2 regions of the Bradyrhizobium sp. UFLA06-06 genome follow, and region 1 is predicted to be linked to the other one. Evidence: predicted binding sites of a transcription regulator. Region 1 holds the regulator's gene; the other holds the start of a gene.
What was found. Region 1 encodes LexA, which represses DNA repair genes until DNA is damaged. Its sites were predicted from a motif close to TGTTCNNNNTGTGTTCNG; they were not measured.
Positions count from the first base shown of each region.

Region 2: a site for LexA is predicted at 3,210-3,227, ahead of IF803_RS08530 (PA0069 family radical SAM protein). Genes of this name have one in related genera too.

Region 1 covers NZ_JADFUD010000005.1:33,738-39,448, forward strand. Annotated here, with positions in the region: gene IF803_RS05730 (HAD family hydrolase) at 61-687, shown strand; gene IF803_RS05735 (molybdopterin molybdotransferase MoeA) at 714-1,928, shown strand; gene lexA (transcriptional repressor LexA) at 2,173-2,877, shown strand; gene IF803_RS05745 (hypothetical protein) at 3,135-3,563, shown strand; gene IF803_RS05750 (hypothetical protein) at 3,709-3,936, shown strand; gene IF803_RS05755 (ComEC/Rec2 family competence protein) at 3,933-5,711, opposite strand, start outside.
Region 2 covers NZ_JADFUD010000007.1:131,096-136,806, forward strand. Annotated here, with positions in the region: gene ypfJ (KPN_02809 family neutral zinc metallopeptidase) at 1-499, shown strand, start outside; gene moaB (molybdenum cofactor biosynthesis protein B) at 682-1,245, shown strand; gene IF803_RS08520 (bifunctional helix-turn-helix transcriptional regulator/GNAT family N-acetyltransferase) at 1,434-2,375, opposite strand; gene IF803_RS08525 (glycosyltransferase family protein) at 2,515-3,084, opposite strand; gene IF803_RS08530 (PA0069 family radical SAM protein) at 3,249-4,415, shown strand; gene IF803_RS08535 (VOC family protein) at 4,538-4,984, shown strand; gene IF803_RS08540 (ribonuclease HII) at 5,080-5,711, shown strand, end outside.

The DNA.
Region 1 (5,711 bases):
CCGTCACTGAAATCGAGGACATTGCCGCCTGCCCGCAATTCTCGTACACGGTTTCACGCAATGACCTCGCAATTCTCTCCCAACTCCGTCGACGTGCTGCTGTTCGATATCGGCCGCGTCGTGCTCGACATCAACTTTGACAAGGTGGTGGCGCACTGGGCGCAGCATGCCGGCTGCGCGCCCGCCGAGCTCGCCACGCGCTTTGTCGTCGACGACAGTTTCAAGCATCACGAGATCGGCCGGATCGACGACGCGGCGTTCTTCGAAAGCCTGCGCCGGACGCTCGGCATCGACATCACGGACGCCCAGTTCCTCGAAGGCTGGAACGCGATCTTCACCGGCGAGATGCCGGGCATCGCCCCGCTGCTCGCGGCGGCCGCCGAGCGGATGCCGCTCTACGCCTTCTCCAACACCAATCCGGCCCATGTCGCGCATTTCTCGGTCACCCACGCCGAGCTGCTCAGCCATTTCCGCAACGTCTTCCTGTCCTCGAGCATCGGCTTCCGCAAACCCGACGCCGAGGCCTATGATCATGTGGTAAAAGCCATCGGCGTGCCGGCGTCGCGGATCCTGTTTTTCGACGACCTGGCCGCCAATATCGAAGGTGCGCGGGCGCGCGGCCTTCATGCTATCCACGTGACGTCGACGGATGACGTGGCAAGGGCTTTGACCGCACTTGGTATTTGAACATTGGGAATTGAGGAGCTCTGAGCGTGGCCCTGATGCCGGTTGCCGATGCCCTGTCCGCCGTCCTCGCCGGCGCCGAACCGCTGCCGGAGGAGATGGTCGCGCTCGATGCCGCCTACCACCGCACGCTGGCGCACGACCTCGCGGCGCTGCGCACCCAGCCGCCGCAGCCGATGTCGGCGATGGACGGCTATGCGGTGCGCGCCGCCGATGCGGCTGATCTAAAGGCCCGGCTCAAGGTGATCGGCGAAGTCGCCGCCGGCCGGCCGTTCGAGCGGACGGTCGGCGCCGGCGAGGCGGTGCGGATCTTCACCGGCGGCGTGATCCCCAATGGCGCCGACGCGGTGATCATCCAGGAAGACACCGCCGTCGACGGCGGCGACCACATCACGATCACGGAGACCGCCAGCGTCGGACGGCACATCCGCCCGGCCGGGGTCGACTTCCGTGCCGGCGAGGTGCTGCTCAGCGGCGGCAGCCGCCTGTCCGACCGCGCGCTGTCGCTGGCGGCCGCCATGAACTATCCGGAACTTGCGGTGCGCCGCCGCCCGAAGGTCGCGGTGCTGGCGACCGGCGACGAGCTGGTGATGCCGGGCTCGCAGCCCGGGCCCGGCCAGATCGTCTATTCCAACGGCTACGCGCTGCGGGCGCTGGCGCGCGCCGAGGGCGCCGAGACCGTCGACCTCGGCGTTGCCGCCGACACGGTGGAGGCGACCACGGCCGGCATCCGCCGGGCGCGCGAGGCCGGCGCCGATGTCCTCATCACGACAGGCGGCGCCTCGGTCGGCGACCACGATCTCGTCAAACGGTCGCTGGAAGCCGAGGGCGTCGACATGACGTTCTGGCGGATTGCGATGCGGCCCGGCAAGCCGATGATGCATGGCCGGCTCGGCGCGATGCGGGTGATCGGCCTGCCCGGCAATCCGGTGTCGTCCTATGTCTGCGCCTTCCTGTTCCTGGTGCCGTTGATTCGGGCGCTGAACGGCCGGAAAGTGATTCATCATCGCCGCACGAGCGCCCTGCTCGGCCGCGACCTCGCCGCCAACGACCAGCGCGAGGACTATCTGCGTGCATGGCTCGAAGCGCGCGAGGACGGCACGCTGATCGCGACGCCGGTGACGCAGCAGGACTCGTCGCTGCTCAGGAATCTCGCTGCGGCACGGGCACTTCTCGTGCGTCCGCCGTTCGCGGCTGCGGCCGTCAAAGGCAGCGAATGCGAGATCCTGACACTGCCCGAATAAGGTTTTTCGCGCCCCGCCGATTGTGCGTTGCCTGATCCGTTCACCGGAAATTAAGTGGTTGCGGAACACATATCGAACATATAGTGTCCGTTCATGATTTGTTTCGAGTACTGGTGTCTACAATCGGGAAGCCGCGTGGAAGCAGGTGCAACGAGCACATGCTCCTGAGGTCAGGTCCCGCCTGCAGGCCCTGCCAGAAGAGTCTCGGAATCGAACGACGCTATCAACCGGGGGAATACTCGAGATGCTCACGCGCAAACAGTACGAACTTCTGCGTTTCATCAATGAACGTCTGAAAGAGGCCGGCGTACCGCCCTCCTTCGACGAGATGAAGGATGCGCTCGACCTGCGCTCGAAGTCCGGTATCCACCGCCTGATCACTGCGCTGGAGGAGCGCGGCTTCATCCGCCGCCTGCCGAACCGCGCCCGCGCCATCGAGGTCATCAAGCTGCCCGAACTGTCGGCCGGCGGCGGCAACGGCCGCCGCGGCTTCACGCCCAGCGTCATCGAAGGCACCCTCGGCCGGCGCGCCAGCACGCCGCCGATCGCCGAGGACGACGGCAACCGTCCGGTCGCGGTCCCCGTGATGGGCCGGATCGCCGCCGGTACGCCGATCGAGGCGCTGCAGACCCGCAGCCACACCATCAGCGTGCCGCCCGACATGCTCGGCGCCGGCGAGCACTATGCGCTCGAGGTGCGCGGCGACTCGATGGTCGATGCCGGCATCCTCGACGGCGACATGGCGCTGATCCAGCGCAACGACGTCGCCAATACCGGCGACATCGTGGTGGCGCTGATCGACGAGGAGGAAGCCACCCTGAAGCGCTTCCGCCGCCGCGGCGCATCGATCGCGCTCGAGCCGGCCAACACCGCCTATGAAGTGCGCATCCTGCCGCCGAACCGGGTCCGCATCCAAGGCAAGCTGATCGGGCTTTATCGCAAATACTGAATTGCAAATACTTGCGGCGGCCGGGAACGAGCAACACGTCGGATCGTTCCTTGCATGATAGTGTAGCGTACGGCCTGCCCGATGCGCTCCGATACCTCTCGCGCAGCGTCGCGTGTTTGTGATCGGAGGCGGTCTCGGACCAGTCGTACAATCGCCCAGAAACGAGCAGAAGCTCGTTCGCTATCGTCCACTCTGGTAGAGGCCCTAATGCCTCAAGGAGAGGCACGGGTCGCTACCTCGAAATGAGGAGCCATCCGATGTGTGACTATAGTCTGCACGCCGTGGCATCGCGCCCCGCCATTGTCGGAGAGACGCTGATCACGACGACGTTCCGCGGCACGTCGACCCGCGGCTTTGCTTCGGAGAACGATCCCACTGTCGCGGTCTGCATGCTGCCGGGCACCGAGCTCGCTTTCGCCGAGAACGTTCGCTACGACAGCCGCTGGATCTGGACCAAGACGCTGAACTATCGCGTCGGCGTATTCAACGAAGTCGAGCCCGACGTGCCCGATCGGCATCATGACGCGGTCGAATTCCCCGACGGCAGCCATGTCCTGGTGACCCAGCTGGTCGAGGGACAGCGCGTCAGCGTGCTGCAATTGCCGGCGCTGCATCCGCCGGTCGAGCACAAGCCGAAGGTCGTCGAGCGGCGGCCCTCCGCATTCGCAACGCTGTTTTTGGGTTGAGCGCATCGTCGCCGCGGAATGAGCTGTTCGGCGGCGGATGACCTAAGCAATTTCGGGCGACCCCGGACTTCCGCTTCCGGGGCGCATGGGGAGATTTGCGTCGGCCGGCGCCTTGGCGCATCATCGGGCACGGAGGACGTGCGCGGTGGTCGATAAGGTCACATGGCAAAAGGCTGGACGCGTCACGGAACCGGGCCGCTACATGTTCCGGTTCGGTTGGCTGACGGTGACGGCCGACGACCTGAAAGTCTGGGAGCAATTTCCCGAGGCTTCCTTTACCCTCGTCAAGAAGCCCGACGCCGGCCCCGATTCCGACGAATACCATCTCGGCCTGTTCGAGCTTCCGAGCGGCCCCTCGCCGGACCACCGCTAATCATCGCCCTGCAGATCGGTCTCGGCCGGCGTCGCGTCCACGGCGGGCCGCGGCGCAGCGGCCGGCGCACGCAGCGTCGTTTCGCTCTCGCCGTCGCCCGGAACCGCCGGCGACCACGGCCGGTCGATCCCGCCGGGCTTGACCGCATCGACGGCGTAGCCGTCCCTGATCCGCCGCAGCACCAGCGCGCCGTGGCGGCGCAGCCGCTCGGCATCGATCACCGACGCCGCGCAGCCCTGCGGCGCCGGCCGCGCCGTTACGATCAGGCCCGCGCGCTCGCAGTCGTCCGCCAGCGCCTCCGGCCGGGTCGCGAGCGCGACGAAGGCGCCGCCAGGTCCCTGGGCCACGCAACCGCCGGCATCGCAGGAGACGCCCTCGCCCAGCGACGCATCGGTGGCGGTCCGCGCGTCGGCGTCCGCCGCCAACCACTCCTTGACCAGGAACGCATCCTTGGCGCTGTGCATCAAATGCAGCCGCCCGTCACCGCCGCGCACCGCGACGTTGCGCCCGTCGCCGGAGACCAGCACGTCCGGCTGCGGCACCCTGAGCGCCCAGACCGAGGCCATCACGAGCAGCACGGCGCCAGACCAGCGCAACGGCGTGCGCAGCAGCCCGAGCAGGATGATGCCGGCGCTCGCTGCGATCAACGGCCCGATGCCGAACGCCGCCATGCGGCCGACCGCGCCCGGGAGTGCGGCGACCCATTGCGTCACCAGGATCATCCAGTCGATGCCAAGACCCATGATCGCCCAGAACACGCCGTCGAAGCCGAACGGCATGGCGAGGAGCCCCAGCAGGCCGGCCGGCATCACGACCGCCGACACGACAGGCATTGCCGCGAGGTTGGCGAGCAACCCGTAGGGCGTCACGCGGTGGAAATGGAAGGCGGCGTAGGGCGTCGTCGCAAGCCCTGCCACCAGCGAGGCCAGCATCAGCATCGTGAGCTCACGTCCGCCCCACAGCGCGACGCGCGCGGTCGCCGAATGGTCGGGCGACGCGAATAGGTTCGGCAGCCCGATCTGCACCAGCGCCACCAGCCCGAGCGTCGCGGCAAACGACATCTGGAAACTGGGATGCACCAGCGCTTCCGGCGCGATCGCGAGCACGATCAGCGCTGCCACCGCCAGCGTACGGAAGGTGATCGCGCGGCGGTCGACGATCACGGCGAGCAGCACCACGGCGGTCATGAAGAACGACCGTTGCGTCGCGACCTCCGCGCCCGACAGCAACAGATAGAAGGCCGCGGCGAGCAGCGCGGCCGCCGCGGCCCATTTCTTGATCGGATGCCCCGCCGTCAGCGCCGGAAACAGCGCGAGCAGCGCGCGCACCGCGAAGAACACGACGCCGGCGACCACGGCCATATGGTAGCCGGAAATCGACAGCACATGGCCGAGCCCCGAGATGAACATCGCATCGTTGACCGGCGTCGAGATCGCATCGCGCCGGCCGGTGAGCAGCGCGGTTGCGATCGCGCGCTGGTCGCCGTCGAGCGTGGTGCGAATACGCGCGTCGATGGCGTCGCGCAGGCCTTGCATGAAGGCGGCGTAGCGCAGCGCAAAGCCGCCGGTCGCAGGCGGCTCCCTGGTCTTGACCGCGCCCATCACGAAGCCGGAGGCGCCGATGCTCTGGAAATACAGGTCGCGTCCGAAATCATAGGAGCCCGGGCGCTGCGGCCCGAGCGGCGGCAACAGCCGCGCCTTCAACTCAACGAAGCTGCCGACATCGGGCGCGGTGCCCTTCTTCACCGAGAGCCGGACACGATCGAGCTTCGTCAT
Region 2 (5,711 bases), on a different contig from region 1:
ACCGTTCTACTGCCCGCCGGACAAGACCATCTTCCTCGATACCGGCTTCTTCCGCGAGGTCGAGACGCGCTTCCGCGGCTGCTCGGGCAACGCCTGCAAGTTCACCGCGGCCTATATCATCGCGCATGAAGCCGGCCATCACATCCAGAACCTGCTCGGCATCATTCCGCGCGTGAACCGGCTGCAGCAGCAGGCCGGCAGCAAGGCCGAGGCCAACGCGCTGCAGGTCAAGGTCGAGCTGCAGGCCGATTGCCTCTCCGGCGTCTGGGTCAATCGCGAGGAGAAGAAGCGGCCGGGCTTCCTCGAGGCCGGCGACATCGACGCCGCGCTGACAACGGCGAACGCGATCGGCGACGACACGCTGCAACGGCAGGCCACGGGCAGGGTGGTGCCTGATTCCTTCACCCACGGCTCCGCCGCGCAGCGCAAGGAGTGGTTCATGAGAGGCTACCAGCAGGGCACAGTGCAAGCCTGCAACACGTTCGGCGGTAGCTTGTAGCCGTGTGTCGGTAGCGTCACCCAAGGATGAGCGTGAATGCGCTCACTAGGGATATGTTCGCCTCTTGGCGAGCCAAGGATGACGGAGCCCGTGGCCCATCCTTCGAGGCTCGCCCAGCGGTGCAAGTGCACCGCAAGGCGAGCACCTCAGGATGACGTCAGCGGGATGGGAAAGAGGTGTAAATGTCCTCACTCGACGAATCCAAATCATTCATCCCGCTCAACATCGCGGTGCTGACGATTTCCGACACCCGTTCGCTGGCGGATGACAAGTCGGGCACCACGCTCGCCGACCGTCTCACCGCAGCCGGCCACAAGCTCGCGGCGCGGGAGATCGTCACCGACGATGTCGAGGCGATCAGGGCCGTGATCCGGCGCTGGATCGCCGATCCCGCCGTCGATGCCGTCATCACCACCGGCGGCACCGGCTTCACCGGCCGCGACGTCACGCCGGAGGCGGTCGAGCCGTTGTTCGAGAAGCGGATGGACGGCTTTTCGATCGCCTTCCACATGCTGAGCCACGCCAAGATCGGAGCGTCGACGATCCAGAGCCGCGCCACCGCCGGCGTTGCGGGCGCGACCTTCATCTTCTGCTTGCCCGGTTCGCCCGGCGCCTGCCGCGACGGCTGGGACGGCATTTTGGCCGCACAGCTCGACTACCGCACGCGCCCTTGCAATTTCGTCGAGATCATGCCGCGGCTGGATGAACATCTGCGCCGCCCGAAGGCGAAGGGCGCGAGCGCGTAGCAGCCGTCATTCCCCGATGCGCAATTGCGCATCTGAGGGCATCGCGCAGTGATGAGCCCGGAATCTCAAGGGTGAGCTGCCGTAGCCCGGATGGAGCGGAGCGAAATCCGGGGCAGTCTCTTCCGCGGCCCTGGATTGCGCTGCGCTCCATCCGGGCTACGCAGTCCAGACTTCTCGGCGCTGCGGCTTTACAACTCCAGCTCCCAGGTCTCGCCGACCAGGTCGACCCCAAAGCTGTGATGCTTCTCTTCTTTCACCCGCTGAAAACCGGCGCGGGCGTAGATGCCGCGCGCGGCGACCAGGATGCTCTGGGTCCACAGCGTCATCTTTTTGTAGCCCTTCTCGCGCGCGGCGCGGATGCATTGCTCGACCAGGGCGCGGCCGACGCCGAGCCCGCGCGCCTTCTCCTCCACCAGCAGCAGGCGCAGCTTGGCGACCCCGTCGCCGCCGTCGACCAGGAAGATCGAGCCGACCGGCTCGCCGTCGACCTCCGCGATCCAGCAATGCTCGCGGGCGGGATCGAACGATCGCAGAAACTGCGCGCAGATCTCGGCCACCAACGCCTCGTAGCTGATGTCCCAGCCATATTCCTCCGCGTAGGCTTGTCCCTGCCGCGAGACGACCCAGCCCATGTCGCCGACGCGATGGCTGCGCAGCAGGAAGCCGACCGGTTTCCCGGCCGGCGGCTCCAGCGATAGCTCGATCGTGCTCATGGCGCGCACCACCGCGGCGCGACGGTCGCTGTCCATCTGCTTCAATAGCGCCCCGACCTCGCTGCGCGAGCGGCTGTCGAGATCGGCGGCTGCGGTGCGGCCCTTGGCGGTGAGGGCCACCTCGTTGACACGCTTGTCGGCCTTCGACGGCTTGCGGGTCACGATCTGGCGCTTTTGCAGCGCCGCCAGCGTGCGGCTGACGAAACCGGCATCGAGATCGAGATCGAGCACCAGGTCGGTTGCGGTGCAATTTTCGCGATGCGCGAGCTCGTAGATGATCCGCGCTTCCTGCAGCGTGAATGGCGAGTGCAGCAGCTTCGGCTCGATGATGCCGAGCTTGCGGGTATAGAACCGGCTGAAGCCGCGGATCGCGGCGACCTGGCTCTCGAGGGTGGCGTCATGGGAATTTGATTTCATCAAATATATTATTTGACGGAATCAAATAATCCGCAAGGGCTTTGTTCAAGCTTCAGTTCTGAAGACAGAACCTAAGCTTCAGGCTTGTTTTGACGCGTTTTCTTTACGCGAACCGGTGCCCACTTCGCTTGAAAACGCTTCAAGCCACCATGATCCGGCTGCGCAGCATGGTGCGGGAGGAGCGGCCGAGCCGGCGCAGCAGGCGCGCCTCGGAGCGGCGGGCATCGGGCCGGTAGCCGCCGATCCGCTCGTAATGTTCGCGCGCGATCAAAAGGCCTTGTTCGGCCGAAGGCCCGGTGATCATCCGGGCGACGAATTTGAGGCCGTCGCGCAGGCCGGGGTCGGTGTAGGGCGCGCGGGCGTAGCGGAAGATGCCGGCGCGGTCCTTGCCGCTGGCCGCCACCATCTGGATGAACTGGGTGGATTCCTCGATCCAGCCGGCATCGAGCACCGCGCCCGGATGCAGGAACATCAGCCAGGGCGACCGCGCCTGCCGCGCGCCTGCCGCAAGCGCCGCGGCGCGCGTGCCCTCGAAGCGCAGGAAGCGGCAGCCGGCGACGTCGGCGACGCGCTCCATCACATCGCTGTTGCTGCGGTCGACCAGCAGCACTTCGCGGATGACACCCGCGGCCGCGCCCGGCACCAGCGCCGCCAGGGTTGCGACCGCGGTGCGCTCGACGCCGTCGGTTGGAATGATCACGCTCAGCATGATTTTGAGGCTTCGATGGCTCAAACGATGGAGAAACTCCGGCCGTGTTATCACCTTGTCATATTCAAAGCAGCCTGTTCGCCTGCAGAATTTTGTAGCAAGGTTCTGTGGAATTTCTCCGTTCATGTTCTTGATTTGTTCTCGTGCTGTGTTAACTTCAGAACATGAGCCGAGCATCCTCTCATGCCCTCAAGCACCCGCCGGTAACGGCGCCCTCCGATAACCCGGCGGGTGCATCTTCCCCTTTTCCCGAGCTTGCGGTCGCGATCGAGCGCGAGCGGCGGCGCGGCCGCGGTGCGCAGTCCAACGCCAGCGGCCGCTACGAGGCCGAGGCCCGCGTCGCCTTCGACGACGGCTGGCAGAGCCTCGAAGATTTGCCGCCGTTCACGACCAGCGTGGCGCTCGACACCTCGCGCAAGGTGATCACCCGCAACGACTCGCCCGACATCGGCTTCGACCGATCGATCAATCCCTATCGCGGCTGCGAGCATGGCTGCGTCTATTGCTTCGCGCGGCCGACCCACGCCTATCTCGGCCTGTCGCCGGGGCTGGACTTCGAATCGAAGCTGTTCGCCAAGCCGGACGCACCCGCGCTGCTCAAGAAGGAACTGGCGGCGCCGGACTACGAGGCGCGAATGATCGCGATCGGCACCAACACCGATCCCTATCAGCCGATCGAACGCGACCGGAAGATCATGCGCGGCATCCTCGAGGTGCTGGAGCGCGCCGGCCATCCGGTCGGCATCGTCACCAAGTCGGCGCTGGTCGTGCGCGACATCGACATCCTGGCGCGGTTGGCCAAGCGCAATCTCGCCAAGGTCGCGCTCTCGGTGACGACGCTCGACCCGAAGCTCGCCCGCACCATGGAGCCGCGGGCGTCGACCCCGCCGAAGCGGCTCGAGGCGATCAAGCGGCTCGCCGACGCCGGCATCCCGACTACGGTGATGGTCGCCCCCGTGATCCCGGCGCTGAACGACTCCGAGATCGAGCGCATCCTCGATGCCGCCGCGCATGCCGGCGCCAGGGAGGCGAGCTACGTGCTGCTGCGCCTGCCGCTCGAGGTGCGCGATCTGTTCCGCGAATGGCTGATGGCGAATTATCCCGACCGCTACCGTCACGTCTTCACGCTGATCCGCGACATGCGCGGCGGCCGCGACTACGACTCGCAATGGGGCACCAGGATGAAGGGCACCGGCCCGATGGCCTGGATGATCGGCCGCCGCTTCGAGATCGCCTGCGAAAAGCTCGGCCTCAACAAGCGGCGGACCAAGCTGACCACCGATCACTTCGCCAAGCCGAAGCGCAGCGGACAGCAACTCAGTCTATTCTAGGTGAGGGTGTAGCCCGGATGGAGGGCAGCGAAATCCGGGGCTCGTCGACCCCTGGCCAAAGATTTCCCGGATTTCGCTTCGCTCCATCCGAGCTACGAACATAACAATGAGTGAGTGCAAGAATGAGTAACACCCCGACCGCACGCTTAACCGTCCTCACGCTCGGCGTCAGCGACATGCGCGCCAGCATCGCCTTTTATGAATCGCTCGGCTTCACCAGGAAGATGCGCGCGACCGGCGAGGAGGTTGCCTTCTTCGAGACCGGCAGCACCGTGCTCGGCCTGTTCCCGTGGCATCTGCTCGCCGCCGATGCCGGGCTGCCGGATCAGCCACGGCCGTCAGCGTTCCGCGGCGTCGCGATCGCCTGGAACTGCAACGACGACGCCGAGGTCGATCGCGTGATGGCGTTCGCGCTGTCGAAAGGCGCCAGGCTGCTGAAGCCCGCGCAGCCCACCAGCTACGGCGGATATTGCGGCTATTTCGGCGATCCCGACGGCCACGCCTGGGAAGTGGTGCGCGCGCCGGGCTTTGAGGTTCGCGACGACCGCCGGGTGTCAATTCCCGATTAGAGCGCCGATCCCGATTGGAGCGGCGAATTGAATAGCGGGGAAGGGCGCCAGGTTCCCGGTTGCGCCGCGGGCCGGGCTTGATCACGATCCCCCGCATGATTCGGGACAAGTCCAACAGCACGGTTAAGACCGCGTCGAAGAAGAAACCGGCCGAGCCGGCCAGGCCGGACAAGCGCGTCATCGTGGTGACGCGGCCGAGCTTTCGGCGCGAGCGCGCGCTGATCAAGCGCGGCGTCTGGCCGGTCGCCGGCTGCGACGAGGCCGGGCGCGGGCCGCTGGCGGGTCCGGTGGTCGCCGCCGCCGTGGTGCTGGACCCAAATCGGATTCCCAAGGGCCTCGATGATTCGAAGCGGCTGACCGTCGAGCGCCGCGAGGAACTGTTCGAGGAGATCTGCGCCACATCGGCGTTCTCGGTCGCGGTGGCGTCGCGGGCGCGGATCGACCGCGACAACATCCTGCGCGCCTCGCTGTGGGCGCTCGCGCGCGCCGTGCATGCGCTGCCGGAAATGCCGAAGCACGTCTTCGTCGACGGCCGCGACAAGCTCGCCACGCCCTGCGACTGCGACGCCGTGATCGGCGGCGACGGCATCGTGGCCTCGATCGCGGCGGCCTCGATCATCGCCAAGGTGACGCGCGATCGCCTGATGTGCGCGCTGGCGCTGGATTGTCCCGGCTACGGCTTCGAGCAGCACAAGGGCTATGCGGTCCCCGAGCACCTCGAGGCGCT